One region of the Streptomyces sp. NPDC046805 genome, then DNA from elsewhere that is predicted to be linked to it. Evidence: riboswitches for the same ligand, from Rfam matches in the RefSeq annotation. Region 1 holds a riboswitch; each other region holds the start of a gene.
The links. A riboswitch is a leader RNA that binds a small molecule or an ion and turns the genes downstream of it on or off. The one in region 1 is predicted to bind cobalamin.
Positions count from the first base shown of each region.

Region 2: linked by a shared signal. The riboswitch ahead of ABZ910_RS02865 (cobalamin biosynthesis protein) and the one ahead of ABZ910_RS26785 (prenyltransferase/squalene oxidase repeat-containing protein) in region 1 are both predicted to bind cobalamin.
Region 3: linked by a shared signal. The riboswitch ahead of ABZ910_RS16645 (ribonucleoside-diphosphate reductase subunit alpha) and the one ahead of ABZ910_RS26785 (prenyltransferase/squalene oxidase repeat-containing protein) in region 1 are both predicted to bind cobalamin.

Region 1 covers NZ_JBEYYC010000028.1:3,455-13,020, forward strand. The annotation lists gene ABZ910_RS26775 (glycosyltransferase family 4 protein) at 1-898, opposite strand, end outside; gene ABZ910_RS26780 (TetR family transcriptional regulator) at 1,135-1,743, shown strand; TPP riboswitch at 1,753-1,927, opposite strand; cobalamin riboswitch at 2,016-2,169, shown strand; gene ABZ910_RS26785 (prenyltransferase/squalene oxidase repeat-containing protein) at 2,282-3,508, shown strand; gene ABZ910_RS26790 (SCO2322 family protein) at 3,505-4,182, shown strand; gene ABZ910_RS26795 (CbiQ family ECF transporter T component) at 4,175-5,272, shown strand; gene ABZ910_RS26800 (ATP-binding cassette domain-containing protein) at 5,269-6,969, shown strand; gene ABZ910_RS26805 (ECF transporter S component) at 7,032-7,862, shown strand; gene ABZ910_RS26810 (transglycosylase SLT domain-containing protein) at 8,226-8,663, shown strand; gene ABZ910_RS26815 (MFS transporter) at 8,903-9,566, shown strand, end outside.
Region 2 covers NZ_JBEYYC010000002.1:12,557-22,122, forward strand. The annotation lists gene ABZ910_RS02835 (VOC family protein) at 109-522, shown strand; gene ABZ910_RS02840 (hypothetical protein) at 612-2,051, opposite strand; gene ABZ910_RS02845 (alpha/beta fold hydrolase) at 2,435-3,562, opposite strand; gene ABZ910_RS02850 (class II aldolase/adducin family protein) at 3,633-4,382, opposite strand; gene ABZ910_RS02855 (inorganic phosphate transporter) at 4,696-6,000, shown strand; gene ABZ910_RS02860 (hypothetical protein) at 6,035-6,262, shown strand; cobalamin riboswitch at 6,412-6,554, shown strand; gene ABZ910_RS02865 (cobalamin biosynthesis protein) at 6,652-7,611, shown strand; gene ABZ910_RS02870 (cobyric acid synthase) at 7,608-9,116, shown strand; gene cobN (cobaltochelatase subunit CobN) at 9,113-9,566, shown strand, end outside.
Region 3 covers NZ_JBEYYC010000013.1:170,363-179,928, reverse strand. The annotation lists gene ABZ910_RS16660 (helix-turn-helix domain-containing protein) at 1-8, opposite strand, end outside; gene ABZ910_RS16655 (hypothetical protein) at 102-344, shown strand; gene ABZ910_RS16650 (ribonucleotide-diphosphate reductase subunit beta) at 257-1,270, opposite strand; gene ABZ910_RS16645 (ribonucleoside-diphosphate reductase subunit alpha) at 1,270-3,651, opposite strand; cobalamin riboswitch at 3,773-3,946, opposite strand; gene ABZ910_RS16640 (GNAT family N-acetyltransferase) at 3,979-4,485, opposite strand; gene mctP (monocarboxylate uptake permease MctP) at 4,580-6,217, opposite strand; gene ABZ910_RS16630 (DUF3311 domain-containing protein) at 6,214-6,486, opposite strand; gene ABZ910_RS16625 (GntR family transcriptional regulator) at 6,648-7,412, opposite strand; gene ABZ910_RS16620 (glycoside hydrolase family 3 protein) at 7,650-9,161, shown strand; gene nagB (glucosamine-6-phosphate deaminase) at 9,171-9,566, opposite strand, start outside.

The sequences.
Region 1 (9,566 bases):
CCTCGGCGCGCTTGCCGACCACGACGAGGTGGGCGTCGGGGTGCTCGGTGCGGACCTTGGCCAGCGCCTCGACGAGGAAGACCAGGCCCTTGAGCGGCACGTCGGCGCTGGAGGTGGTCACGATCCGGCCCGGCACCTGCGCCACCGACGCGTCGGGCGAGAACAGGTCGGTGTCGGCGCCGATGTGGACGACGTGGATGCGGTCGTCCCGGACGCCGAGGTGGTCGACGATCTCCTGGCGGGAGGTGCCGGAGACGGTGACGACGGACGGCAGGCGGCGGGCGACGCGCTTCTGCATGCGGGTGAAGGCGTACCAGCGGCGCACGGACATACGGCGCTTCCAGCCGTCGGCCGCATCCAGCTCCAACTGCCGGTCGACGGTGATGGGGTGGTGGATCGTGGTGACCAGCGGGGCGCCGACGTCGCCCAACAGGCCGTAGCTGAGCGTCTGGTTGTCGTGCACGACGTCGAACGCGCCGCGTCGGCCGCGCAGATGGCGGCGGGCACGGAGGGAGAACGTCAGCGGCTCGGGGAAACCGCCGGTCCACATCGTGGCGACCTCGAGGGCGTCGATCCAGTCGCGGTACTCGTCGCGCTTCGGAGTGCGGAAGGGGTCGGGCTGGCGGTAGAGGTCGAGGCTGGGCAGCTCGGTGAGGCTCAACCGGCCCGCGTAGTCGTCGATTCCGTCGATCCCGTCGAGCACGGGGTACGGCTGGGAGCCGATGACCTCGACGCGGTGGCCGAGACGGGCCAGTTCGCGGGAGAGGTGCCGTACGTAGACGCCCTGGCCGCCGCAGAACGGGTTGCCCTTGTAGGTGAGGAGCGCGATATCGAGCGGTCGCCCGCCATCGGCTGCGGGGTCCTCGCAGGCACCCGCATCCCTGGCCTCAGCGGTCACTCCGGGCCCCCTTCTCCGCGACATTCCGCGAGATTACGCGGCGGCGTTAATCTAGAACAAGTTTCAGACTTGAGCGTTCAAGAGGCTCTGAATCTACCGGCAGGTAGCAGTGTTGTGAGCGAGGGGCCAGGTGATTCACGCCACGGCGGGGGCCTCTGCCATGCTGTGCGGTCACACCCCCTCACCGACCGTCACGGAAGCGGGGCCACGCCCGCGGAAGCCAAGGTGGAAGCAAGGTGAAAGCCAGTACCGCCCGTCCTGCCCCGCCGCCGCTCACCGAGCGGCAGGAGGCCCGCCGCCGCCGGATCCTGCAGGCCAGCGCCGAGTTGGCCGGCCGGGGCGGCTACGACGCGGTGCAGATGCGGGAGGTCGCCGAGGCCTCGCGGGTGGCCCTCGGCACGCTCTACCGCTACTTCCCCTCCAAGGTGCACCTGCTGGTCGCCACGATGCAGGACCAGTTGGAGCACCTCCACGCCACGCTGAACAGGAAGCCCCCCACAGGTGACACCGCCGGGCAGCGGGTGGCGCAGACCCTGATGCGCGCCTTCCGCGCCCTGCAGCGCGAACCGCAGCTGGCCGGCGCCATGGTCCGCGCCCTGAACTTCGCGGACCGCAGCGTCTCCCCCGAGGTCGACCGGGTGTCCCGGCAGACGAGGGCGATCATCCTGGACGCGATGGGCGTGGAGGACCCGGCCCCGGACCAGCTCTCCGCGGTCCGCGTCATCGAGCACACCTGGCACTCGGCACTGATCACCTGGGTCTCGGGCCGCGCCTCGATCGAGCAGGTCAGGACGGACATCGAGACGGTGTGCCGGCTCATCGACCCGACGGGTCCGCGGGATTAGGGCACACAAAAACCTACGAAACGGGTTCCCTTCGCCGGTATTGTCCGGATCAGGTATTGGGGGTCGCCTTCCGGCCTGACTGCTGCCTTCTGGCCTCTCAGCCCGACCGAGGACGTCGGCCTCAGTGGATGCTTTTGCGTCCACCAAAGTCGGCTACTCCGGTCGAACTCCCTCACTCGTTCCGTAGGCCACTTTCAGGATAGAACTCCCGAGCCGTTGGCAATACCCCAAAGAGGAAGATTTTTCCTATCTCCACGGCCTCACCACCACCCCTGAGCATTCCGCCTACGGGCCGGTAGAGTGTGCGCGTCGTCATCACACCCGTACGGGGGGAAGCCGGTGCAATTCCGGCGCTGACCCGCAACCGTGAGCCGTTCCGCGAGGGCCGGTGAGCCGGACTGCCCCGCCCGGGACGTTGACCGGCTCACGTGCGTCGGCACCCGCCCGCGCACGGCACCGTCGAGGTATACGGAGCCGAGCCGCCGGGGCCGTCGTCCCGTGCTGCCCGGCTCCCCCTAGGGAGAGGCATCCGCCGACCATGACCGTCCTCCGCAGCGCGGCTGCCCTGGCCGCAGTCGGCGTGATCGCCGCCGCCACGCCCGCGATAGCCGCCGACCCCTCCCCGTCCGCGCCGGCCGCGCTCCCGTCCGGGCTGTACGGCAGCGCCGACCCGAAGTACGACGGCGTCTGGCGCCAGTCGCTCGCGCTGCTCGCCCAGCACACCGTGCACGTCACTCCGGCCACCAAGGCCGTCGACTGGCTGACCGGGCAGCAGTGCGCGGACGGCGCCTTCGCCCCCTTCCGCGCCGAACCGGCCAAGGCCTGCGACGCCAAGGTCATGGTGGACACCAACAGCACGGCCGCCGCCGTGCAGACCCTGAAGGCGCTCGGCGGGCAGGACGCCGCGGTCGGCAAGGCCGTGACCTGGCTGAAGTCCGTGCAGAACGCGGACGGCGGCTGGGGCTACACGCCGGGCGGACCCAGCGACGCGAACTCCACCTCCGTCGTCATCGGCGCGCTCGCGGCCGCCGGTCAGCAGCCCGCGTCGGTCGTCAAGGGCGGCAAGTCGCCGTACGACGCCCTCTTGAAGCTGTCCCTGCCGTGCTCCGGTGACGGCGCGGGCGCCTTCGCCTACCAGCCGGACAAGAAGGGCAAGTTGGCCGCCAACGCGGACGCGACCGCAGCGGGCGTGGTGGGTGCGCTGGGCCGGGGCATGGTCGTCGACGCGGCGAAGGCCGACGCCGGCAAGAAGGCGGACGCCTCCTGCACCGGCTCCGGCAAGGCCACCCCGGAGCGGGCGGCGGTCAACGGAGCGGCGTACCTCGCCAAGGCGGTCGCCAAGAGCGGCCACCTCGACTCGGTGCTCCCCGGCTCCACCGACCAGCCCGACTACGGCAACACCGCGGACGCGGTCGTCGCGCTCGCCGCGCAGGGCGGTGCCGGCCGTGCCGCGAAGCCCCTGGCCTGGCTGGAGAAGAACGCCGCCCCCTGGGCGAAGCAGAGCGGCCCCGCCGCCTACGCCCAGCTGATCTTCGCGGCCCACGCCACCGGCACCGACCCGCGTGCCTTCGGCGGCACGAACCTGGTGAAGGCGCTCGACGCCACAGGCCCGGCGCCGCAGCAGGCCAAGGCCGTCGCCGAGTCCGGCACGCGGGCCGAGCAGAGCACGAGCACCAAGGTCTGGTGGATCGTCGGCGTCGGCCTCGTCGCGGGCATCGGCATCGGCTTCCTGTTCAGCGGACGCAAGAAGAAGCAGCAGCCGTGACCTCCGGCCGCCGTGCCGCGACGCTGCTCCTGGCCGGGTTCCTCCTGTGGGGGACCGCCGGCCAGGCGCAGGCCGCGGGCTACCGCTACTGGTCCTTCTGGGAGCGCACGGGCGACCACTGGACCTACGCCACCGAGGGCCCGGCGACCGCCCGCCCCTCCGACGGCGAGGTCCAGGGCTTCCGCTTCGCGGTGAGCGAGGACTCGGCCGACGCGACGCGCCCGCGCGGCCGTGCGGACTTCGACGCGATCTGCGCGAAGACCCCTGCCCGGGACGGCAGGAAGCGGGTGGCGCTGGTCATCGACTTCGGTACGGCGGCGGACGCGCCGTCGGGCGAGACGCCCCCGCAGGGGCGGACGGCGTGCGCGTCGGTCTCCTCCGACGCGACGACGGCCGAGGCCCTGGCGGCCGTGGCCAAGCCCCTGCGCTACGACGCGAACGCCCTGCTGTGCGCGATCAGCGGCTATCCGCAACAGGGCTGCGGCGAGCAGGTGTCGACGGACGGGAAGCCGGCGGGCGGCGCGGCGGCGGACTCCGCGAAGAAGCCGGCGGCCGAGGGTCGCGGCCACGACGACGGCCACGGTCCGTCGGTGGGGCTGATCGCGGGAGCGGGCGCGGTCGTGCTCCTGGGCGCGGCAGCGGTGTGGCAGGCGCGGCGGCGCGGGGATGCGTAAGCCGTACGGCCCTGTGCATCCCGGTGCCTGGTGGTTGTGGTCCCTCGGTCTCGGGACCGCGGCCACCCGCACCACCAACCCCCTCCTCCTCGCCCTGCTGATCGCCGCGGCGGGCTATGTGGTCGCCACGCACCGCACCGCCGCCCCCTGGGCCCGCTCCTACGCCGCGTTCGCCAAGCTCGCCCTCGCCGTCCTCGTCATCCGGCTCGTCTTCGCGGTGGTCCTCGGCTCCCCCGTCCCCGGCACCCATGTGATCGCCACGCTCCCCGAAGTCCCGCTCCCCCACTGGGCGCAGGGCATCCGGCTCGGCGGCCGGGTCACCGCCGAGGCGCTCGTCTTCGCGCTGTACGACGGCCTGAAGCTGGCGACCCTGCTCATCTGCGTCGGCGCCGCCAACGCTCTCGCCAACCCGGCCCGCCTGCTCAAGTCCCTGCCGGGCGCCCTGCACGAGACGGGCGTGGCCGTGGTCGTCGCCCTCACCTTCGCCCCGAACCTCATCGCCGACGTCCAGCGCCTGCGCGCCGCGCGCCGCCTGCGAGGCCGCCCCGACCACGGCATCCGGGGCCTGCTCCAGGTCGGACTCCCGGTCCTGGAGGGCGCCCTGGAACGCTCCGTCGCCCTCGCCGCCTCGATGGACGCGCGCGGTTACGGCCGCAGCGTCGAGGTCTCCGCCTCCGTGCGCCGTACGACCGCCGCCCTCACGCTCGGCGGCCTGCTCGGCGTCTGCGTGGGAACGTACGGACTGCTCACCGCCGACGGCGGCACGTACGGACTTCCGGTCCTGCTCGTCTCGGTCGCCGCCGCCCTCGCGGGGCTGCGCCTCGGCGGCCGCCGTTCGCCGCGCACCCGCTACCGGCCCGACTCCTGGAACGCGCGCGCGTGGCTGGTCGCCGCCTCCGGCGTCGCGGTCGCCGCGCTGCTCGCGCTCGCGGGCGCCCGCGATCCTGCCGCGCTGCACCCCGGAGTCGTCCCGCTCACCGCGCCCGGCCTGCCCCTGTGGCCGGCGGCGGCCGAACTCCTCGCCCTGGTCCCCGCCTTCGTCGCCCCCAAAGCACCCAAGACCCCCGAAGCCCCCAAGGAGCCGTCGTGATCCGCTTCGAGGACGTCAGCGTCACGTACGACGGGGCGGCCGAACCCACCGTCCGGGGCGTGGACTTCACGGTCCCGGAGGGCGAACTCGTGCTGCTCGTCGGCCCCTCGGGCGTGGGCAAGTCCACGGTCCTCGGCGCGGTCAGCGGGCTCGTCCCGCACTTCACGGGCGGCACCCTGCGCGGCCGGGTCACGGTCGCGGGCCGGGACACCCGCACCCACAAACCGCGCGAACTCGCCGACGTGGTCGGCACGGTGGGCCAGGATCCGCTCGCCCACTTCGTGACGGACACGGTGGAGGACGAACTCGCCTACGGGATGGAGTCGTTGGGGCTCGCCCCGGCGGTGATGCGGCGCCGCGTCGAGGAGACCCTGGACCTGCTGGGCCTCGCCGACCTGCGCGACCGCCCCATCGCCACCCTCTCCGGCGGCCAGCGCCAGCGCGTCGCGATCGGCTCGGTCCTCACCCCGCACCCCAGGGTGCTCGTCCTGGACGAGCCGACCTCGGCGCTCGACCCGGCGGCCGCGGAGGAGGTCCTGGCCGTCCTCCAGCGCCTGGTCCACGACCTCGGCACGACGGTCCTCATGGCCGAGCACCGCCTGGAGCGGGTGATCCAGTACGCCGACCAGGTCGCCCTCCTGCCCTCTCCCGGGGCCGCCCCGGTCCTCGGCTCCCCGGCCGAGCTGATGGCCGTCTCCCCGGTGTACCCGCCGGTGGTGGACCTGGGCCGACTGGCGGGCTGGTCCCCGCTCCCGCTGACCGTGCGCGACGCGCGCCGCCGGGCGGGGGAGCTCCGGGAACGCCTCGACGGGCGGGAGGCGACGCGGCCGGCGCCGGCGGCAGCGGAGAGCGCCGCTCCCGCCCCCGGCAGCCCCAAGTCGCCCACCCCGGCCACCCGTTGGCGCCTCCGCAAGCGCACCGCCCCCGACGTCACCACACCGTCGCCCTTCGTCGCGGAGGTCCGCTCCCTCGCCGTCCGCCGTGCCCGCGTCGACGCCCTCCGGCAGGTCGACCTCACCGTCGCCCCCGGCGAGACCGTCGCGCTCATGGGCCGTAACGGCGCGGGCAAGTCGACGCTGCTGGGCTCGCTCGTCGGGCTGGTCGAGCCGACCGCCGGCTGCGTCCGGGTCGGCAGAGCCGCCCCGCACCGCGTCCGGCCCCGCGACCTCGTGCGCCGGGTCGGCCTCGTGCCGCAGGAGCCCCGCGATCTGCTGTACGCCGACACGGTCGCCGCCGAGTGCGCGGCCGCCGACCGGGACGCGCAGGCCGCATCCGGTACCTGCCGCGCGCTGGTCTCCGAGCTGCTCCCGGGGATCACCGACGACACGCATCCCCGCGACCTCTCCGAGGGCCAGAGGCTGGCGCTCGCCCTGGCCGTCGTCCTGACCGCCCGTCCCCCGCTGCTCCTGCTGGACGAGCCGACCCGCGGCCTGGACTACGCGGCGAAGGCCCGACTGGTCGCCGTGCTGCGCGGGCTCGCCGCCGAGGGGCACGCGATCATGCTGGCCACGCACGACGTGGAACTGGCCGCCGAGCTCGCCCACCGGGTGGTCCTGCTGGCCGACGGCGAGGTGATCGCCGACGGGCCGACCGCGGACATCGTGGTCTCGTCCCCTTCCTTCGCCCCACAGGTCACCAAGATCCTCGCCCCGCAGGAGTGGCTGACGGTCACCCAGGTACGGGAGGCCCTCGCGTGAGCACGGGTACGAACACGACCACACGTACGAGTACGAATACGAGCACGGCCGCGACTGCGGCCGTGGGTACGCCCCCTCGCTCCCAGCCCCGCCCCATCCGCCTCGGCCCCCGCTCCACCGCCGCCCTGGTGCTGGTCAGCGCGGTCGGTGTCGTCGCCTTCGGCTGGCCCTTCCTCGCGCCGCCCGCCTCGCAGCTGAACGCCCACGCGCAGGACGCTCCCTGGCTGTTCGCGGGCCTGCTCGCGCTGCTCGTCGCCGTCGTGGCCGCGACGATCTCCGAGTCGGGGCTCGGTCCGAAGGCCGTCGCCATGCTGGGCGTGCTGGCCGCGACCGGGGCGGCTCTGCGGCCGATCGGCGCGGGCACCGCAGGGATCGAGCCCATGTTCTTCCTCTTGGTACTCAGCGGACGCGTCCTCGGCCCCGGCTTCGGCTTCGTCCTCGGCTCCCTCACCATGTTCGCGTCCGCGCTGCTCACCGGGGGTGTGGGTCCGTGGATGCCGTTCCAGATGCTCGCGATGGGCTGGTTCACCATGGGCGCGGGGCTGCTGCCGGGACCCGACCGCCTGCGCGGCCGCGGCGAGCTCGTGCTGCTCGCGGCCTACGGCCTCCTCGCCGCCTTCGCCTACGGCACGGTCATGAACCTCGCGGGCTGGCCCTTCATGGGCGCCCTGGCCTCGAACATCGCCTTCGACCCGCACGCCGCGGTCCCCGCCAACCTGGCCCGTTTCGTCGCGTACTGCACGGCCACCTCCCTCGGCTGGGATCTCGGCCGGGCCGTCTGCACCGTCGCGCTGACCCTGGCGCTCGGTCCGACGCTGCTGCGCGCACTGCGCCGGGCCACACGCCGGGCCGCCTTCGAGGCGGCGGCCACCTTCGACGCGCCGGTCGGCTGAGCCCCCTGTCATCACTGTCATCGCACGTGCGCGAACCGTCGGGCGGCAGGTGAAGCGGCCCACATGACGCACGTCACCTACGAGGCGGGATCGTAGAACTTTTCACCCGAATTGCACCTATTTGCACCGCAACTGACCTGCACTTTGCGATCCAGGTCACACGGATCGCCGCCACCCCCGGTTCGGCCGCAACTAGTAAAAGGGGGCATTGCGGACACCCTTCCGAGCTGCTTCTCTGGACGAGTCGCCAGGCGCCGACGAGCCCGCACGGGCCGCGGCGCCTCCGTATGCCCCGCCACGCAGCGGGCGCGCATGGCTCCGCTTACGGCGGCGACCCCTTGTTCCCCACAGAAGAGGTTCTTTGTGTCTGTTTCGTTCATCCGCCGTATGGCCGCTCCGATCGCTTCCCCCAAGAAGGCCCTCGCCGCTGCCGCCGTGGCCGCCGCCACGACCGGCATGATCCTCACCTCCGCGCCCGCGCAGGCCGACACCGGCTCCGGCTCCGGCTCCACCGCCTCCGCCCAGGAGATCGCGCACAAGATGATCCCGGACGCCGCCCAGTACAACGCGTTCAGCCAGATCGTCTCGCGCGAGAGCGGCTGGGACATCCACGCCACCAACAGCTCCTCCGGCGCCTACGGCCTGGTCCAGGCCCTGCCCGGCTCGAAGATGGCGTCCGCCGGCAAGGACTGGAAGACCAACCCGGCCACCCAGATCAAGTGGGGCCTCGACTACATGAACTCCCGCTACGGCAGCCCCGCCGCCGCGTGGAACTTCTGGCAGACCAACCACTGGTACTGAGCCGTACGGCACGCGGGAAGGGTGCGGTTGCACCCTTGCAGCGCGAGATGGATCACAAAGCGGTGTCCGGAAATCGATCCGGGGAAGGCGCTACGTGCCTGCGTATACGGTGTTTAGCGGCTTTGTGCAGCGAGACGCCTACGCCACGTAAGGGGCGTACGCCCCTCTATGGTCGTTTTTCGACCTGCCGTGGTGCAGGTCCCGTCCCTGTTCCCGTCGAAAGGTAGGCGAGCGCAGTTTTGCCGGCCACTACTGTCACCCAGCCCGTTCAGTCCGCACGGACCTCCGAGACCTCTCAGGCCTCCCAGAACCAGCGGGTCACCGTCACCGACCCGGCCCTCGTGAAGCGGGCCGTGCGGGCCGCCGCGCTGGGCAACGCGATGGAGTGGTTCGACTTCGGCGTCTACAGCTACATCGCGGTGACGCTGGGCAAGGTCTTCTTCCCGTCCGGGAACCCGACCGTCCAGCTGCTGTCCACCTTCGGCGCCTTCGCCGCGGCCTTCCTGGTCCGCCCCCTCGGCGGCATGGTCTTCGGCCCGCTGGGCGACCGCGTGGGCCGCCAGAAGATCCTCGCCCTGACGATGATCCTGATGGCGGCGGGCACGTTCGCGATCGGCCTGATCCCGCCCTACGCCACGATCGGCGTCGGCGCGCCGCTGCTGCTCCTGGTCGCGCGCATGGTGCAGGGCTTCTCGACCGGCGGTGAGTACGCGGGTGCGTCCACCTTCATCGCGGAGTACGCGCCGGACAAGAAGCGCGGCTTCCTCGGCAGCTGGCTCGAGTTCGGCACCCTGGTCGGCTACATCGGCGGTGCGGGCATCGTCGCAGTGCTGACCGCCCTGCTGAGCACGTCCGACCTGCTGTCCTGGGGCTGGCGCATCCCGTTCCTCGTCGCGGGCCCGA
Region 2 (9,566 bases), on a different contig from region 1:
AGGCCTGTTGTCAGTGGCGGGTGCCAGACTGAACAACGGGCCGGAATCCGGGATTTTCCGGCCGCTTCTCCCCCACCGACCGCATCGACGCACAACGGAGTGATCGACATGACGGACACGGGCAGCGGACGGCCGAGCATCTTCCCGACCCTGCTGTACGCCGACGCGAAGGCGGCGATCAAGCAGCTCACGGAGGCCTTCGGATTCACCGAGCTGTCGGTCTACGAGGGAGAGGACGGCTCGGTGCTGCACGCCGAGCTGGTCCAGGGCAACGGCGGCGTGATGCTCGGCTCCAAGGGCCGCGGCGGCGTCTTCGACACGGTGATGAAGGAAGCGGGCCCCACCGGGGTGTACGTCGTCGTGGACGACGTCGACGCACACCACCAGCGTGCCGTGGACCACGGCACGGAGATCCTGATGCCCCCGACGGACCAGGACTACGGCTCCCGGGACTACATGGCCCGCGACGCCGAGGGCAACGTCTGGAGCTTCGGCACGTACGCCCCGGAGATACGGGTCTGACACCCCAGGGATACGGCCGGCCACCCCCGAGGTGCGGGCCTGACGCCTCCGGAACAGGAGCCTGACCGGTGTTCCCGTGCCGGAGCCGCTTATCCCCCGGTGTGCACCTGGAAGGCCGCCCGGCGCACGGCCTTGGCCAGGGCCGGGTCGGGGTGGGCGGCGGCGAGGGCGACCAGGACCTGCACGGTGCGGGGGTGCCCGACCGCGCGCACCTCGTTCAGCAGCTGCGGGACGGTGGGCTGCACCGCCGACTCCAGGTGCCGTACGAGCATCGGCGCCTCGCCGTGGTCGGCGACGGCGGCGGCGGTGTCCACCCACAGCCACGTGGCCTCTTCCCGGGTGAGGGCCTCGTGGGCGTCCTCCGGGTCGACCCCGTCGTGTTCGGTGAGCCACAGCAGGGCGTACGGCCGCAGCGTCGGCTCGTCCAGGACGGCGTGTACGTCGGGTTCGGCCGGGGCGCCGACGACGCGCAGCGCCTCGAAGGCCAGGCCGCGCAGCAGGGCGTCCTCGCCGCGGGCGGCGTCGATGAGCTCGGTGACGGCGCTGCCGACGGGGCGGGCGGCGAGCCAGGCGCGGTATTCGGCACGGGCGGCGTTGGGGCGGAGCTGGGCGCAGCCGCGGAGCATGTCCTCGGCCGACTGCTCGATGTTCCCGGCGGGGCTCTGCGCGGCCACGCAGATCTGCTCCAGCTTGACCCACACCGCCCAGCTGCCGAGCGGGGTGAGGGTGGCCTGTCCGGTGCCGCAGGTGAGTGCGCCGACGGAGGAGAGGGCGTGCAGGGACCAGTCGAGGAGGGGAGCGAGCGAGGTGTCCGCGGCGGCCACGGGTCCCACCGCGTGAGCGTCGGCGGGCGCGGCGACGACCACGGGTCTCACCGGACCGGACGCCGCGGAGGTCATGGTGGCCACAGTGGCCACGGGTCCGGCCCCGGCGGGTCCGGCGGCCCCCGAAGCCGCGGACGCGGCCTCGTAGGGGACTTCGCAGCGCGCGGTGCGCAGCTCGGTGACCCGCTGCTGGAGCAGGTCGAGGAGCTGCTCCACCGGGACGGGACCGGCGGACAGCTGGAGGAAGGAGAGCACCTGGGGCATGGCCGAGACGACCTCGGACACGGTGGCCGGCTCGTGGTCCGCGGGTTCCGGGCTGGCGAGCGACCAGGCGTCGAAGAGGGCGACCCAGCCGCGCAGCACGGCGCTGTCGTCGCGGTTCCAGGCGTGCAGCCGCCAGCCGGGACGGGCGGTGTCGCCGTGCACCTCGACGAGGCCGGCGAGGCGGGCCGTGTCCCAGTCGGCGCGGACTTGAGCCACGGTCAGGCCCAGGTCGCCGGCCGCCTGTTCGGCGGTCGCGGCGGAGAGGGTGGCCTTGCCGTCGTGCGTGGCGCCGTCGCGGCCGGGGCCGAGGGCGGCGTCGGCCCAGCGGGCGACACGGACGGCGCCGGCCAGGCCGGAGCGCGCCATTCTGGCCAGTTCGGCGGGGGCGGGTGTGCCCTCCGGGGGCCGGGGTACGGGGCGGCGCGCGGGCCGCTGGTTCATCGCTCGGGGGGCGGCGGCCAGGGGTCGCGGTCGGACGAGTCGAAGCCTTGAGTCGCGCGGGATACGGGACGTCACGGGTGCAGTCTTCCGGTTGACGGTCCGAAAACCCAAACGGAATGTCACGGCGGGCTACAGAGGTGGCCAACGCACGCGGTCCGAGGACGGCCGGAGAGACATGTTCAGGCCACTCGTTCGGCCTTGGACGGAGGCCGGGGCCGAGTCCGGGACGGAGACGGAAGCGGAGGCGTGGACGCACGTCGTGAGCGTCGTCGGGGACCCGGCCCCTGGACCGGTGTCGAGCCGCGGACGAGCCTCACACGGCTCGCGTCCGGCGCTCACGTCAGCGCGCACACCGGGACGCACATCGGCTCTCGCGTCAGCGCTCACATCAGCGGGGTCAGGAAGCGGCGCAGCCGCTCCTCGTACTCCTTCGGGTCGACGTTCCACATCGCCCCGTGCGGGGCGTTCGGCACGGTGTGGAGGGCGACCCGGTCGGGACGGGCTGCGGCGAGGCGCTGGGAGAGTTCCCAGGGGGCCACGGTGTCGTCCGGGCCGTGGATGATCAGGGTGGGCACCGTAAGCCGTGCCGGGTCGGCGGTCTCGGCCAGTTGGTCGGCGTGCAGGCCGGCGCGGCCCTGCGCGGCCCGCACCGCGAGGGGCAGCACGGCTCCCGGCATGTGCCGGGCCGCCGCGAGAGCGCGGAGCGTGGCCTCCCAGCCGAGCACCGGCGAGTCCAGGATCAGCCCGGCGACGCGGTCGCGCACCGGCGAGTCCGCGGCGGCGCGCAGGGCCATGGTGGCGCCGGTGGACCAGCCGTGGAGGACGACGCGGCGGGCGCCGTAGCGGACGGCGTAGCGGATCGCCGCGTCCAGGTCGCGCCACTCGGTCTCGCCGAGGTGGCTCAGCCCGTCGGGCGGGCGGGGCGCGCCGAGGTCGCCGCGGTAGGAGAGGGCGAGCACCGGCAGGCGCCTGCGGTGCAGGAACTCCATGACGTTCATGGCGAGCTCGCGGGTGGTGCCCAGGCCGTGCACCATGATCACCCAGGTGTCCCGGTAGCCGGGGACGAACCAGGCCGGCAGCGGGCCGAGTTCGCCGGGCACGTCGATGTCGGCGTGGTCGAGGCCGAGGGCGGAGCTCGGGTCGCCGATGTGCACGTTCGGGGTGAGCCAGACCTTGTCGCCGGGCTGGAGGGTGCCGTGCGTGACGCGTTCCAGGCGGCGTACGACGGTGTCGGCGGTGTGCGGGGCGGACTCCAGGATGTCCCCGACCACGGCGTGCGAGCCGTCGCCGGCGAGGCCGTAGACGCCGGGGTACAGGGAGGCCAGATCGCGGGTGAGGGTGATGCGGTCATCGGCCGTGCCGTGCACGGTGAGCCGGGGTTCGGTGGCCAGCGGCCGGCCCGGGGACGCCTTGAGCGCGGCGCTGCTGGCCCTCCGCCCGGCCGCCACGGCCACCGCGACGACCGCCAGGGCCGCGGTGACGACGGCAGCCGCCGCTTTGACAGTGCGCACCCGTCCAGTGTCCCGGCGCTCTGGCGCCCCGGCCAGTGGGAGCGGGACGACGGCGCACCGGCAGCGAGCGTCACCCCCGCTGGCCGTACCCCCGCAGTCGCTCGCCCGCCTGGGCCACCTGCTCCGGTGACAGGAGGCTCGGGGTCCGGCCCGGTATGGACGAGGCCGTCAGCCACAGCCGGCACATCCACTCCAGCTGGGCCGTGCGGTCGTAGGCCTGGTCGAGGCCGGCGCCGTAGGTGATCGTGCCGTGGTTCTGGAGGAGGCAGCCGAAGCGGTCGGTGAGGGCGCGGAGCATGTTCTCGGCCAGCTCCTCGGTGCCGTAGGTCGCATACGGGGCGACCCGGACGGGCCCGCCGAGCGCGCTGGTCATGTAGTGGATCGACGGCAGCTCGGAGACGAGCGTCGAGACGGCCGTCGCGTGCACGGCGTGGGTGTGGACGACCGCACCGGCGTCGGTGCTGCGGTAGATCGCGAGGTGCATGGGCAGTTCGCTGGTCGGGACGAGGGTGCCGAGGACCTGGCGGCCGGTGAGATCGACGCCGGTGAGGTCGTCCGGCGCCAGCCGGTCGTACGGCACCCCCGACGGCGTGACCAGCACCGTGTCCCCGACGCGCACCGACACATTGCCGGAGGTGCCGACGACCAGCCCGTCGGACACCGTCCGCCGTGCCGTCGCGACCAGCGCCTCCCAGGCGTGCACCTCCTCGTCGGACGCGTGCCTCCGCCCCGTCTCCGGCGCACCGTGCGCAGCGCCCGCACCCTCCGCGACAGCCCGCACGTCGCGCTCGTCCCGCTGATCCCGCCGCTGTTCCGTCATGCCGCGATCCTGCCAGCCGGCGCCTCGACCGGCCGTGACGGCGACGCACTTCAGGCCGGAACCCACACCTCCGGAAGACCGCATACGGCTCGCGCACCGCGGGTCCGGGTGACCAGAATCTCTTCAACGGCTCGATGAGGTGGCTGAAAACGTTCGCTCGCGGCCGCCGGCCAAGGCATGCCTGGGCCGACGTGTCGAAGTGGAGCGAGGCCCCTCTCTTTGTGACACCACGATGCCTGTCTCAGTTCACCTTCCGTTCACTCAGGTTCCTTACGGTCAACCAGCCAATGACCTCGAACGATTGCCTGGGTAAATGGAAAACTTCTCGCTGATCCTCGCGATTGTGGTGGTAACCGCACTCGCGTTCGATTTCACGAACGGTTTTCACGACACCGCCAATGCGATGGCCACGACCATCTCGACCGGTGCGCTCAAGCCCAAGGTCGCGGTGGCCATGTCCGCCGCTCTGAACCTGCTGGGCGCCTTCCTCTCCTTGGAGGTCGCCAACACGATCTCCAAAGGTCTCGTCGACGAGACCGGCATCCGTCCCGAGGTCATCTTCGCCGCCTTGGTCGGCGCGATCCTCTGGAACCTCCTGACCTGGCTCGTCGGCCTCCCCTCCAGCTCCTCGCACGCCCTCATGGGCGGCCTGATCGGCGCCGCCATCGCCTCCGCGGGCACCGGCGCCGTCCACGGTGACGTGCTCGTCACCAAGGTCCTGCTCCCGGCCGTGGCGGCCCCGATCGTCGCGGGCCTCGCTGCGATGCTCGCCACCCGGTTCTCCTACGGCATCGGCAAGAAGGCCGACGGCGAGGCGACCCGCAAGGGTTACCGCGCCGGCCAGATCGCCTCCGCCGGTCTGGTGTCCCTCGCGCACGGCACGAACGACGCGCAGAAGACGATGGGCATCATCACCCTGGCTCTGATCGCCGGCGGCGCCATCGCCCCGGGCTCGAACCCTCCCACCTGGGTCATCCTGTCCGCGGGTCTCGCCATCGCGCTCGGCACCTACATCGGCGGCTGGCGCATCATCCGCACCATGGGCAAGGGCCTGACCGAGCTCCAGCCGCAGCAGGGCTTCGCCGCCCAGACCAGCGCGGCCACGGCCATCCTGGCCTCCTCCCACCTCGGCTTCTCCCTCTCCACCACCCACGTCGTCTCCGGCTCGGTGATGGGTGCGGGTCTCGGCCGCAAGGGCGGCACCGTCCGCTGGTCGACTGCGACCCGCATGGTCGTCGCCTGGGTGCTGACGCTTCCGGCCGCCGCCCTGGTCGGCGCGCTCGCGGAGAGCGTGACGAGCCTGGGCGACTGGGGCACCGCGCTCGTCGCCGTCTTCCTGGTCGCCGCCAGCGCCGCGATCTGGAAGGTCTCCCGCCGCGAGGTGGTCGACCACAGCAACGTCAACGAGACCGAGGAGTCGCCCGGTGTGGTGACCGCGGCCGTGGCCGCCGTGACGCCGCCTCCGGCGGGCACGACGACCGAGGACCGGACGACCGAGGACCGGACGGCCGCGATCCCGTCGCAGCCCACGGCCTCGACCTCGGACCGGGCCCCGGCGCACGCCAGTGCCACCACCTCCGCCAAGGAAACGGCCACCTCCCCGGCCGCCACCGTCTGAGCCCCGCCCAACCGGTATCTAAGGAAGCAACACGATGAACATCGACTGGGCAGCCATCGGCTCCGTCTTCGGCGTCAGCCTCGCGGTCACCGTCGGCCTCGTGGCCCTCTTCACGCTCGGCGTGTCGGGCCTGTCCCGGCGCGAGCGGGCGGCCGCGCAGGGCGACTCCGCTGCCCTGGCGGTGACCGGTGCGTACGTGTGCTTCGCGGCGTGCGCGGCCGCGGTGGCGTACGGGATCTACCTGATCATGGCCAAGGCCTGACCGAAGGGTCACCGGCGCCGCCTCGTCCCACCACCTCGTCGAGGTCCGCAAGGCTCCTCCTCGATGCACCCGATGCATCAGGGAGGGGCCTTACGCGTGTCTGTGGGGCTCAGCACACTCTCCCTCGCAGGTCAACGGGCAGTTGACGGCCCTTCCGAGCGCGTGGTGGACTGCCCAAGCCATATACGGCGGCAGGAGAGGAAGCCGGTGCGAATCCGGCGCGGTCCCGCCACTGTCACCGGGAGACAACTCCCGGGAGCCAGGAACTCTCGCCGCCGGTCTCGTCGAACCAGGGCGTGGACACCCTGAGTGAGGACATACCGCCATGCTCGGCTGCCGATCGTTCCGAACCAGGCCTACTGCATCTGACACCACGACCGGCTGACCGCATGCGTGCCGATCGCGTCTTCGCGTACGGCGCCGCCGCCGGCCTCCTCGGTGACCTCCTCCTGGGCGATCCGCGCCATGGGCATCCCGTCGCCGCCTTCGGGCGGGCCGCCGGGGCCGTGGAGCGGAAGCTGTGGCGGGATCACCGGGGATGGGGCGCGCTGCACACCGCCGTGTGTGCCGGCGGCGCCGTCGCCCTCGGTGCCGTGGCCGACCGGGCCGTACGTACGTCTCCCGCCGCATCCCTCGCCCTCACCGGCGCCGCCACCTGGGCCGTCGTCGGGAGCACGTCGCTCGCCCGGGAGGCCCGAGGCATCGGGCGCGCCCTGGAGGCCGGCGACGTGACCGGGGCCCGGGCGCGGCTGCCGCGGCTGTGCGGGCGGGACCCGCAGGCCCTCGACGCCCACGGGATCGCCCGGGCCGTCGTGGAGTCCGTCGCCGAGAACACGTCCGACGCCGTCGTGGGCGCCCTGGTGTGGGGGGCCGTGGGCGGCGTGCCCGGGCTGCTCGGGTTCCGCGCCGTGAACACCCTCGACGCCATGGTCGGGCACAGGTCCCCCCGCTATCTGCGGTACGGCTGGGCCTCGGCGCGGCTCGACGACGCCGCCGGCTGGCCGGGGGCGCGGCTCACCGCCGTACTCGCCGCGGCCGCAGGCCCCGACCCGCGCGGCGCCCTGCGCGCCTGGCGCACCGACGCCCGCCGCCACCCGAGCCCCAACGCCGGTCCGGTCGAGGCCTCCTTCGCGGGCGCCCTGGGGGTACGGCTCGGTGGAACCCTGTCCTACGCGGGCCGCGTCGAGCACCGCCCGGTGCTCAACAGCACCGGCCGCACCGTCACCGCCCCGGACATCGAACGGGCCGTACGGCTCTCGCGGCGCGTGGGCTGGCTCGCGCTCGGCGCCGCCGTCGCCGTGCGCGCGGCCGTCACCGCCGCGGCACGAGCGAAGGGGCGTGCCTCATGAGCGGTGGACTCCTCGTCGCCGGCACCACCTCCGACGCCGGCAAGAGCGTCGTCACCGCCGGGATCTGCCGGTGGCTGGTGCGGCAGGGCGTCAAGGTCGCGCCGTTCAAGGCGCAGAACATGTCCCTCAACTCGTTCGTGACGCGCGAGGGCGCGGAGATCGGCCGGGCGCAGGCCATGCAGGCCCAGGCCTGCCGCGTCGAGCCGACGGCGCTGATGAACCCCGTGCTGCTCAAGCCCGGCGGCGACCGGAGCAGCCAGGTCGTGCTGCTCGGCAAGCCGGTCGGCGAGCTGAGCGCGCGCGGCTATCACGGCGGGCGGCAGCAGCAGCTGCTCGGCACCGTGCTGGACAGCCTCGCCGAACTGCGCGGCACCTACGACGCGGTGATCTGCGAGGGGGCCGGATCCCCCGCCGAGATCAATCTGCGGCGCACCGACATCGTCAACATGGGGATCGCGCGCGGCGCCCGGCTGCCCGTGCTCGTCGTCGGCGACATCGACCGGGGCGGCGTCTTCGCCTCCTTCTTCGGCACCGTCGCCCTGCTCGCGCCCGAGGACCAGGAACTGGTCGCCGGGTTCCTGGTCAACAAGTTCCGCGGGGACGTCTCGCTGCTCGAACCCGGCCTCGACATGCTGCACGCGCTCACCGGCCGGCGGACGTACGGCGTGCTGCCCTTCCAGCACGGGCTCGGCATCGACGAGGAGGACGGACTGCGCGTGTCCCTGCGGGGAGCGGTCCGCGAGTCCACCGTCGCCCCGCCCGTCGGTGAGGACGTGCTGCGGGTCGCCGTCTGCGCGATCCCGCTCATGTCCAACTTCACCGACGTGGACGCCCTGGCCGCCGAGCCGGGCGTCGTGGTGCGGTTCGTGGACCGGCCCGAGGAACTGGCCGACGCCGATCTCGTCGTGATCCCGGGCACCCGGGGGACGGTCAAGGCGCTCGCCTGGCTGCGCGAGCGCGGGCTGGCGGACGCGATCGTGCGCCGGGCCTCGGAAGGACGCCCCGTCCTCGGCGTCTGCGGCGGCTTCCAGATCCTCGGCGAGCAGATCGAGGACGAGGTCGAGAGCCGGGCGGGCCTGGTCGACGGGCTCGGCGTGCTGCCCGTCCGCGTGCGCTTCGCCCGCGAGAAGACGCTCACCCGGCCGGTCGGCGAGGCCCTCGGCGAACCCGTCGAGGGATACGAGATCCACCACGGCGTCGCCCAAGTCAGCGCCGGTGAGCCCTTCCTGGACGGCTGCCGGGTCGGCCACACCTGGGGCACGCACTGGCACGGCTCGCTGGAGTCGGACGGCTTCCGGCGGGCCTTCCTGCGCGAGGTGGCGGCCGCCGCGGGCCGCCGCTTCGTCCCGGCCCCCGACACCTCGTTCGCCGCGCTGCGCGAGGAGCAGCTCGACCGGCTCGGCGACCTGATCGAACAGCACGCGGACACGGACGCGCTGTGGCGGCTCATCGAGTCGGGCGCGCCGCAAGGACTGCCTTTCATTCCCCCGGGAGCACCCGCATGAGCACAGTGTTGTTGTTGTCGACCGCCGACACCGATCTGCTGGCGGCCCGTGCCTCCGGCGCCTCCTATCTCATCGGCAACCCGACCCGGGTCGACGTCACCGAGGAGCTTCCCGGGCTGATCGAGGCCGCGGACCTCGCCGTCGTACGGCTGCTCGGCGGCAAGCGGGCCTGGGAGGACGGGCTGGCCGCGCTGAAGGCGTCCGGCATCCCGACCGTGCTGCTCGGCGGGGAGGCCGTGCCCGACGCCGAGTTGATGGCCGAGTCGTCCGTCCCCGCCGGTGTCGTGGCCGAGGCGCTGCGCTACCTGGTCGAGGGCGGACCGGCGAACCTCACCGAGCTGGCCCGGTTCCTCTCCGACACCGTGCTGCTGACCGGCGAGGGCTTCGAGGAGCCGCGGAAGATGCCCGGGTACGGCGTCCACGGCGAGCGTGCCGTCGTGGCGGGCCGCC
Region 3 (9,566 bases), on a different contig from region 1:
TTCAGCATGCCTCCAGTGTGCCGCGCGACTGGCAGGAATTCGAGGGGGTGCGGCAGTCCTGCCACTGACGGTAAGGAGCATTCGGCGCGACAGTAGTGTCCATGAACGGAAACCAGATCGAAGGCCTCATCGGAATGCTCTCCGTCCTCGCGATCTTCGTCCTCCTGGTCCTCCCGTCAGTGCTCGGCATCGTGCGCGAGCGGCGCATCGACCGACAGCTGCGGGAGTCCCAGGAGGCACGGGGGAGCGGAAGGGATCAGAAGTCCTCGTCCAGGTCGACGGTGCCCTCCACCGCCACCTGGTACGCCGAGGCGCGGCGCTCGAAGAAGTTCGTCAGCTCCTGAACGCCCTGCAGCTCCATGAAGGAGAACGGGTTCTCCGAGCCGTACACCGGAGCGAAGCCGAGGCGCGTCAGGCGCTGGTCGGCGACGCACTCCAGGTACTGCCGCATCGAGGCGGTGTTCATGCCCGGGAGGCCGTCACCGCACAGGTCGCGCGCGAACTGCAGCTCGGCCTCGACGGCCTCCCGCAGCATGTCGGTGACCTGCTGCTGGAGTTCGTCGTCGAAGAGCTCCGGCTCCTCCTTGCGGACGGTGTCCACGACCTCGAACGCGAAGGACATGTGCATCGTCTCGTCCCGGAACACCCAGTTGGTGCCCGTGGCGAGGCCGTGCAGCAGACCCCGGCTGCGGAACCAGTAGACGTACGCGAAGGCGCCGTAGAAGAACAGGCCCTCGATGCACGCGGCGAAGCAGATCAGGTTCAGCAGGAAGCGGCGGCGGTCGGCCTTGGTCTCCAACCGGTCCAGCTTCTCGACCTCGTTGATCCACTTGAAGCAGAACGCGGCCTTCTCGCGGATGGAGGGGATGTTCTCCACCGCGTCGAAGGCGGCCGCGCGGTCCTCCGGATCGGGGAGGTAGGTGTCCAGCAGCGTCAGATAGAACTGGACGTGCACGGCCTCCTCGAACAGCTGGCGGCTCAAGTACAGCCGCGCCTCGGGGGAGTTGATGTGCTTGTACAGCGTCAGCACCAGGTTGTTCGCGACGATCGAGTCGCCCGTCGCGAAGAAGGCCACCAGGCGGCCGATCAGGTGCTGCTCCTCCGGGGACAGCTTCGCGAGGTCGGCCACGTCCGAGTGGAGGTCGACCTCCTCCACGGTCCAGGTGTTCTTGATGGCGTCCCGGTAACGCTCGTAGAAGTCGGGGTAGCGCATGGGGCGCAGCGTCAGCTCGAAGCCCGGGTCGAGGAGGTTGGTGTTACGGGTACTCATTACTGGCAGGCCTCGCAGGACTCGGGGTTCTCAAGGGAGCAGGCGACGGCGTCGGCCTCGGCCACCTGCTGGACGGGGATGGTGGGCTGCGCCTTGCCGGCCGCGCGGGCGATGCGGGTCGCGGGGCGCGAGCGCAGGTAGTACGTCGTCTTCAGGCCCTGCTTCCAGGCGTACGCGTACATCGAGGAGAGCTTGCCGATGGTCGGCGTCTCCATGAAGAGGTTGAGCGACTGGGCCTGGTCCAGGTACGGGGTGCGCGCCGCGGCCATGTCGATCAGGCCGCGCTGCGGGATCTCCCACGCCGTGCGGTACAGCGCCCGTACGTCCGCCGGGATCCACGCGAAGTCCTGCACCGAGCCGCTCGACTCGCGCAGCGCCTCGCGGGTGCGGGCGTCCCAGACGCCGAGCTGCTTGAGGTCCTCGACCAGGTAGGAGTTGACCTGCAGGAACTCGCCCGAGAGGGTCTCGCGCTTGAAGAGGTTGGAGACCTGTGGCTCGATGCACTCGTACACGCCCGCGATCGAGGCGATGGTGGCGGTCGGCGCGATGGCCAGAAGCAGCGAGTTGCGCATGCCGGTCGTGGCGATCCGCTCGCGAAGCGCCGCCCAGCGCTCCGGCCAGGTCGGCTCGACGCCGAAGTGGTCGGGATGCAGGACACCCTTGGCCGTACGGGTCTTCTCCCAGGCCGGGAGCGCGCCGTTGCGCTCGGCGAGGTCGGCGGAGGCCTCGTACGCGGCGAGCATGATGCGCTCGGCGATCCGCGTGGACAGGGCGCGCGCCTCGGGCGAGTCGAAGGGCAGGCGCAGCTTGAAGAAGACGTCCTGCAGGCCCATGGCGCCGAGACCCACCGGCCGCCACTGGGCGTTGGAGCGGCCCGCCTGCTCGGTCGGGTAGAAGTTGATGTCGACGACGCGGTCGAGGAAGGTGACGGCCGTGCGGACCGTCTCGTCCAGGCGCTGCCAGTCGATGTCGCCGGTCGCCGTGTCGACGAAGGCGCCCAGGTTCACGGAACCCAGGTTGCAGACCGCCGTCTCCCCGTCGTCCGTGACCTCCAGGATCTCCGTGCAGAGGTTGGAGGAGTGGACGACGTGGCCCGGCTCGGCCGTCTGGTTGGCGGTGCGGTTGGCGGCGTCCTTGAACGTCATCCAGCCGTTGCCGGTCTGCGCGAGGGTGCGCATCATGCGGCCGTACAGGTCGCGGGCCGGCATGGTCTTCTTGGCGAGCCCGGCGGCCTCCGCCTTGCGGTACGCGGCGTCGAACTCCTCGCCCCACAGGTCGACCAGCTCGGGCACGTCCGCCGGGGAGAACAGCGACCACTCGGCGTCGGCGTTGACCCGGCGCATGAACTCGTCCGGGATCCAGTGCGCCAGGTTGAGGTTGTGCGTACGCCGGGCGTCCTCACCGGTGTTGTCGCGCAGCTCCAGGAACTCCTCGATGTCGGAGTGCCAGGTCTCCAGGTAGACGGCCGCGGCGCCCTTGCGCCGGCCGCCCTGGTTCACGGCGGCGACCGAGGCGTCGAGGGTCTTCAGGAACGGGACGATGCCGTTGGAGTGCCCGTTGGTGCCGCGGATCAGCGAACCGCGGCTGCGGATACGGGAGTACGACAGACCGATGCCGCCCGCGTGCTTCGAGAGGCGGGCCACCTGGTGGTAGCGGTCGTAGATGGAGTCCAGCTCGTCCAGCGGGGAGTCGAGGAGGTAGCACGACGACATCTGGGGGTGCCGCGTGCCGGAGTTGAAGAGCGTGGGGGAGGAGGGCAGGTAGTCGAGGCGGCTCATGAGCCCGTAGAGCGCGGCGACTTCGTCGACGGAGCGGGTGCTGTCGTCCTCGGCGAGACCGGCGGCGACGCGCAGCATGAAGTGCTGGGGAGTCTCGACGACCTTGCGGGTGATCGGGTGGCGCAGGAGGTAGCGGCTGTACAGCGTGCGCAGGCCGAAGTAGCCGAAGCGGTCGTCGGCGGCCGGGTCGGCCAGCGCGTCGAGCCGCTCGGCGTGCAGCTGCGCGAACTCGGCGGTGCGGTCGGCGATGAGCCCTTCCCGGTGCCCCAGGGTGACGGACTCCGTGAAGGACGTGACGCCCTGCGACGCGGCCTCGGCGCGGATGCCGACGGCCAGCAGGCGGGCGGCCAGCCGGGAGTAGGCGGGGTCCTCGGAGATGAGGCCCGCGGCCGCCTCCGTGGCCAGCTCACGCAACTCCCGCTCGTCCGCGCGCGCGGACCGGCCGCGCAACGCGGCGGCGGCGACCCGGCCGGGGTCGGCGTCGGGAAGGTCGGCGGTCAGCTCGGTCAGGGTCCGCAGCAGCGCGGCACCGGGACCGTCGGTCTCCAGGTCCGTGGCGGAAACGCCGGTCGCTGAAGCCGGGTCGGCTGGCGCGATGGTCACGTGGGGCTCTCCCTCGCTCGGCACAGGGCCTTGCGGAGGGCAGGGGCAGCACACGAGCGCACGGCGCGTCGCGTCCACCGGCCCACTCCGCGAGGCCCGGACGTCAGAACACCCGGGCCGGACGGCCGGGCGCACTGTCGGCAGGTCCTCGGACTGACGCTCGTGCGCCGTCACCGGGAGGGGGACGGACATGCACAAGTACACCGTTGCGGGACAGTTCCGGATTCGCACCGGATTCCCCTGCGACGACAGCGAGCATGAGCATACATCTTGTGCCGGGTGTGAGAGACACCCCCATATGTTGTGTCGTGGTGACTCCGGAGCGTGTCAGAAGGTCAACTCGTAGGTGAGCAGCGTGAAGTCGCCGACGTCCGGGATCGGGTTCCAGTCGCGCCCGGGGCTGCGGACGAAGCCCAGCCGTTCGTAGATGCGGTGGGCGGTGTGCATGGCCTGCTGCGTCGACAGGACGATGCCCACGCAGCCGCGCGTGGCCCGCGCCCGCTCGACACAGGCCCGTACGAGCGCCTCCCCGGCTCCCCGTCCGCGCGCCGCGTGCGCGACGGCGAGCATCCGTATCTCGGCCTCCTCGGGCCGGGCGACGTCGGCCATGGGACCGCCGGACGGCACGAAGGTGACTCCGCCGAGGATCCGGTCGCCGTCGGCCGCCACGAGCACCTCGGCGGCGGCCGCCCGCTTCGCGACGTCCCGCAGCTCCCCGAGGTACCAGTCCGCCTCCCCGAACGTGAGCAGCCCGTCCCGGAGGTAGGCCTGCGCGGTGATCTCGCCGAGCGCGTCGTAATCGCCGGGTGCCGCCTGCCTGATCACGATGTCCATGGAGCCGAGTGTGCCGGACGGGTACGGCAACGGGCCGCCGGTTTTTCTCCGGCGGCCCGTCGCTCGCGTACGGCTCAGTGCCGTCGTGTTCGGCTCAGTGCGCCGAGCCCGCCGTCGCCGGCGGCAGCTCCACCTGGACGCCCGGGTCGCCCGCGTCCGCCGTGTAGTCCTCCGGCCGGGTCTCGTCGACGCCCTCAGGGGCCTTGACGGCCTTCAGGGCGAGAGTGAGGACCACCGTGACGACCACGTTGAGCACGAACGCCGTCATGCCGATGTAGCCCATGTCACCGATGCCGGGGATGGCCGCCGCCGGGCCACCGAAGTGCTTCTGCGCCGGGTTCGTCGGGGAGACGACACCGTACGCGGTGAGCGTGCCGTAGACCATGCCGACCGCCCAGCCGGCGAGCAGCGCCCAGCGGTGGCACCAGCGGGTGAACAGGCCGCCGACCAGCGCCGGGAAGGTCTGCAGGATCCAGATACCGCCGAGCAGCTGGAAGTTGATGGCCACGGTCTTGTCCATGGTCAGGACGAAGACCAGCGCGCCCACCTTCACCAGCAGCGACACGATCTTGGAGACCCGGGTCTCCTGCTGCGGCGTCGCGTCCGGCTTGATGAAGTCCTTGTAGATGTTGCGGGTGAACAGGTTCGCCGCCGCGATCGACATGATGGCCGCGGGCACCAGCGCGCCGATGCCGATCGCCGCGAAGGCCACACCCGCGAACCAGGACGGGAACATGTTCTCGAACAGCTGCGGGATCGCCAGCTGCCCGTTGGTGACCTTCACCCCGGCCGCGATCGCCATGAAGCCCAGCACCGCGAGCAGGCCGAGCATCAGGGAGTACAGCGGCAGGATCGTGGTGTTGCGGCGGATCACGTCACGGCTCTTGGACGACAGGGTCGCGGTGATCGAGTGCGGGTACATGAAGAGCGCGAGCGCGGAGCCGAGCGCCAGGGTGGCGTACGACCACTGGCCCGCCTCCGGCGGGAAGAGCGCGCCACGCGGCTTTCCGGTCGCCGGGTTGGTCTGCGCGAACGCGTCGCCGGCCTTGGCGAAGATGTGCTCGAAACCGCCCAGCTTGATCGGGATGTAGATGATCGCCACCGCGATGACGATGTAGATCAGCGCGTCCTTGACGAACGCGATCAGCGCGGGGGCCCGCAGGCCGGACGAGTAGGTGTACGCGGCCAGCACACCGAAGGCGAGCAGCAGCGGCAGGTCCTTCATGAACCAGTTGGAGCTCGTGTCGCCGCCGATGCCCATCACGTCCAGCACCGCCTGGATGCCGACGAGTTGGAGCGCGATGTACGGCATGGTGGCCAGGATGCCGGTGAGGGCCACCGCGAGCGACAGGCCCTTGGAGCCGAAGCGGCCGCGCACGAAGTCCGAGGTCGTCACGTAGCCGTGCTTGTGCGAGACCGACCACAGGCGCGGCAGGAACGTGAAGATCAGCGGGTAGACGAGGATCGTGTACGGCACCGCGAAGAAGCCCGCCGCGCCCGCCGCGTAGATGGCCGCCGGGACCGCCACGAACGTGTAGGCCGTGTACAGGTCGCCGCCGAGCAGGAACCAGGTGATCCAGGTGCCGAACGACCGTCCGCCCAGGCCCCATTCGTCGAGGCTCTGCTCGTTCTCGGCCTTGCGCCAGCGCGCGGCCAGGAAGCCCATGACCGTGACGGCCAGGAAGAAGAAGACGAAGACGCCGAGCGCGACGCCGTTCACGCCGTTTTTCATTCCGACGCACCCCCGTCCTGGGCGGCAGCGACGCGCCGAGTACGCTGCTCACGCTGCCAGAGCTGATAGGCCGTCATCGTCAGTGCGGTGGAAATGATCACCCACAGCATCTGGTACCAGTAGAAGAACGGGATCCCGATGAACGTGGGGTCCGTCTTGGCGTAGGAGCCGACCCAGAGCATCGCCACGAACGGGGCGATGAGACATAGGGCGATTACCACCCGGACCGGTGTCACCACCGGTGGTTTCACTGCAGGCGAATCTGACATGCCACGGCTCCGTCCCCTCGCTGATCAGCTGCGTAATGCGCACGCAATGTAGGTGACGTGTCAACGAAGCGGAAGACCTCGTCCGCATATCGGTCCCGAACAGTGACCTGGGCCGACAATGGCGCTACGCACCAGGTCTACCCCGGTTTACCTCAACTGCCTTACTCCTGTGGGCGCTTGAGTCGCGCGACGAACTTGTAGCGGTCGCCGCGGTAGACCGACCGCACCCACTCCACCGGCTGGCCGTCCCGGTCCAGCGAGTGCCGGGAGAGCATCAGCATCGGCAGGCCCACGTCGGTACCGAGCAGCGCCGCCTCGCGCGGGGTGGCCAGCGAGGTCTCGATGGTCTCCTCGGCCTCCGCGAGATGGACGCCGTACACCTCGGCGAGGGCGGTGTAGAGGGACGTGTACTTGACGAGGCTGCGGCGCAGCGCCGGGAAGCGCTTCGCGGACAGGTGCGTGGTCTCGATGGCCATCGGCTCTCCATTGGCCATGCGCAGCCGCTCGATGCGCAGCACGCGGCCGCCGGCCGTGATGTCGAGGAGCTCGGCGAGCCGGTCGTCGGCGGTGACGTAGCCGATGTCGAGCAGCTGCGAGGTCGGCTCCAGGCCCTGGGCGCGCATGTCCTCGGTGTAGGAGGTGAGTTGCAGCGCCTGGGAGACCTTCGGCTTGGCGACGAAGGTGCCCTTGCCCTGGATGCGCTCCAGGCGGCCCTCCACGACCAGCTCCTGCAGGGCCTGACGGACGGTGGTGCGGGAGGTGTCGAACTCGGCGGCGAGGGTGCGCTCGGGCGGGACCGGCGTGCCGGGCGCCTGGGTCTCCGTCATGTCGAGCAGGTGCTTCTTCAAGCGGTAGTACTTGGGCACGCGCGCGGTACGGACGGCTGCTCCACCCTCGTTCTCCGCACTGCTGACGTCGGTGCTCATGCTCTGCCTTCCCGGCTCCGGATGCCGACAGCGACCGACGTCCCGTCGGTCACGGCTCACATCGTGGCACGGCTTCGTGCGACGGGGGTGCGCCCGCACGCTCCGTGATCTCTCTGTATACCTTCGCCCCTCCGGCTGGTCTAGTCCACCCGCGCCCTTGACAGGCGGATTGGTCTGGGCCAAGCTCCCGGTGGCTTGATGCCGCACCGTCGGCGCCGTGAAGGGACAGCACACCCGATGACGACATTCGCCAGCGGTACCGACACCCTGACACGAGACGCGCTCACCGTCCTCCAGCCCGGCTTCGCCGGCACCACGGCGCCCGACTGGCTGCTGCGCCGGCTCGGCGAAGGCCTGGCGTCCGTGGGCCTGTTCGCCCGCAACATCTCCTCGCCGGAGCAACTGGCCGCCCTGACCGCACAGTTGCGCGCCGAGCGCGACGACATCCTGGTCGCGGTCGACGAGGAGGGCGGAGACGTCACCCGCCTGGAGGCGCGCACGGGCTCCGGTTATCCGGGCAACCACGCGCTGGGCGCGGTCGACGACGTCGCCCTCACGCGTGAGGTGGCCCATGACATCGGCCGCCGCCTCGCGGCCTGCGGAGTGAACGTCGACTGGGCCCCGTCGGCGGACGTGAACTCCAACCCCGCCAATCCGGTCATCGGTGTACGCGCGTTCGGCGCCGACACCGACCTGGTCGCGCGCCACACGGCCGCCTACGTCACCGGCCTGCAGTCGGCCGGGGTCGCCGCCTGCACCAAGCACTTCCCCGGCCACGGCGACACGGCCGTCGACTCCCACCTCGCGCTGCCCCGCATCGACGTGTCGGCCGCGGTGCTGAACTCCCGTGAACTGGCCCCCTTCCGCGCCGCCATCGCCGCCGGCACCCGCGCCGTGATGAGCGCCCACATCCTGGTCCCGGCCCTGGACCCGGACCGCCCGGCCACCCTCTCGCCCCGGATCCTGACGGACCTCCTGCGCGGCGAACTCGGCTACGACGGCCTCATCGTCACCGACGCCATGGAGATGCGCGCCGTCGCGGACACTTACGGCATCGAACGCGGCAGCGTCCTCGCGATCGCCGCCGGCGCCGACGCCATCTGCGTGGGCGGCGGCCTGAGCGACGACGAGACGGTACGACGCCTGCGCGACGCCCTGGTCACGGCCGTGCGCACCGGCGACCTGCCGGAGGAGCGCCTGGCCGACGCGGCGGAGCGGGTACGGGCACTGGGGCGCTGGACACGGGAAGCGGCGTCCGGGGACGGGTCGTCCTCCGCTGCGGCCGAGCCACGGGCGGACATCGGGCTCGTCGCCGCCCGGCGCGCGCTCGCGGTGTCGTACGCCGAGCCCTTCGAGCCGCTGACCTCGGCCCCCTATGTCGCCGCCCTCACCCCCGTCGCGAACGTCGCCGTCGGGGACGAGACCCCCTGGGGCGTCGCCGCCGAGCTGGCCGCGCTGCTGTCCGGGACGCGGACGGGGACCTTCGTGGGGGAGGGGGCGGGGCGGCAGGCCCTGGCCGCGGCGGGGGAGCGCCGGATCGTCGCCGTGGTCCGCGACGAGCACCGCCACCCCTGGATGGCGGGCGCCCTCGACGTCCTCCTGGCGGCCCGGCCGGACACGGTGGTGGTCGAGATGGGCGTACCGCAGTCCCCTGCCCGAGGCGCCCTGCACGTCGCCACCCACGGCGCGGCCCGGGTGTGCGGCCGGGCGGCCGCCGAGGTCATCGCGGGCAGCCCCCGGGTGTCCTGATCGCAAGGCTCAAATGCCCTGCCACGCCGGCTTCTCGGCGTACGTGTGCCGGAAGTAGTCCGCCAGCTTCAGCTTGGACGCGGCCGCCTCGTCGGCGACCACGGTGGCGTGCGGGTGGAGCTGCAGCGCCGAGGCGGGACAGACCGCCGCGACCGGCCCCTCGACGGTCGCGGCGACCGCGTCCGCCTTGCCCTCGCCCGTCGCGAGCAGCACCAGGTGCCGTGCCTCGAGGATGGTCCCGATGCCCTGCGTGATGACGTGATGCGGCACCTGCCCGATGTCGCCGTCGAAGAAGCGCGCGTTGTCGATGCGCGTCCGCTCGGTCAGCGTCTTGATCCGGGTGCGCGAGGCGAGCGACGAGCAGGGCTCGTTGAACCCGATGTGCCCGTCGGTCCCGATCCCGAG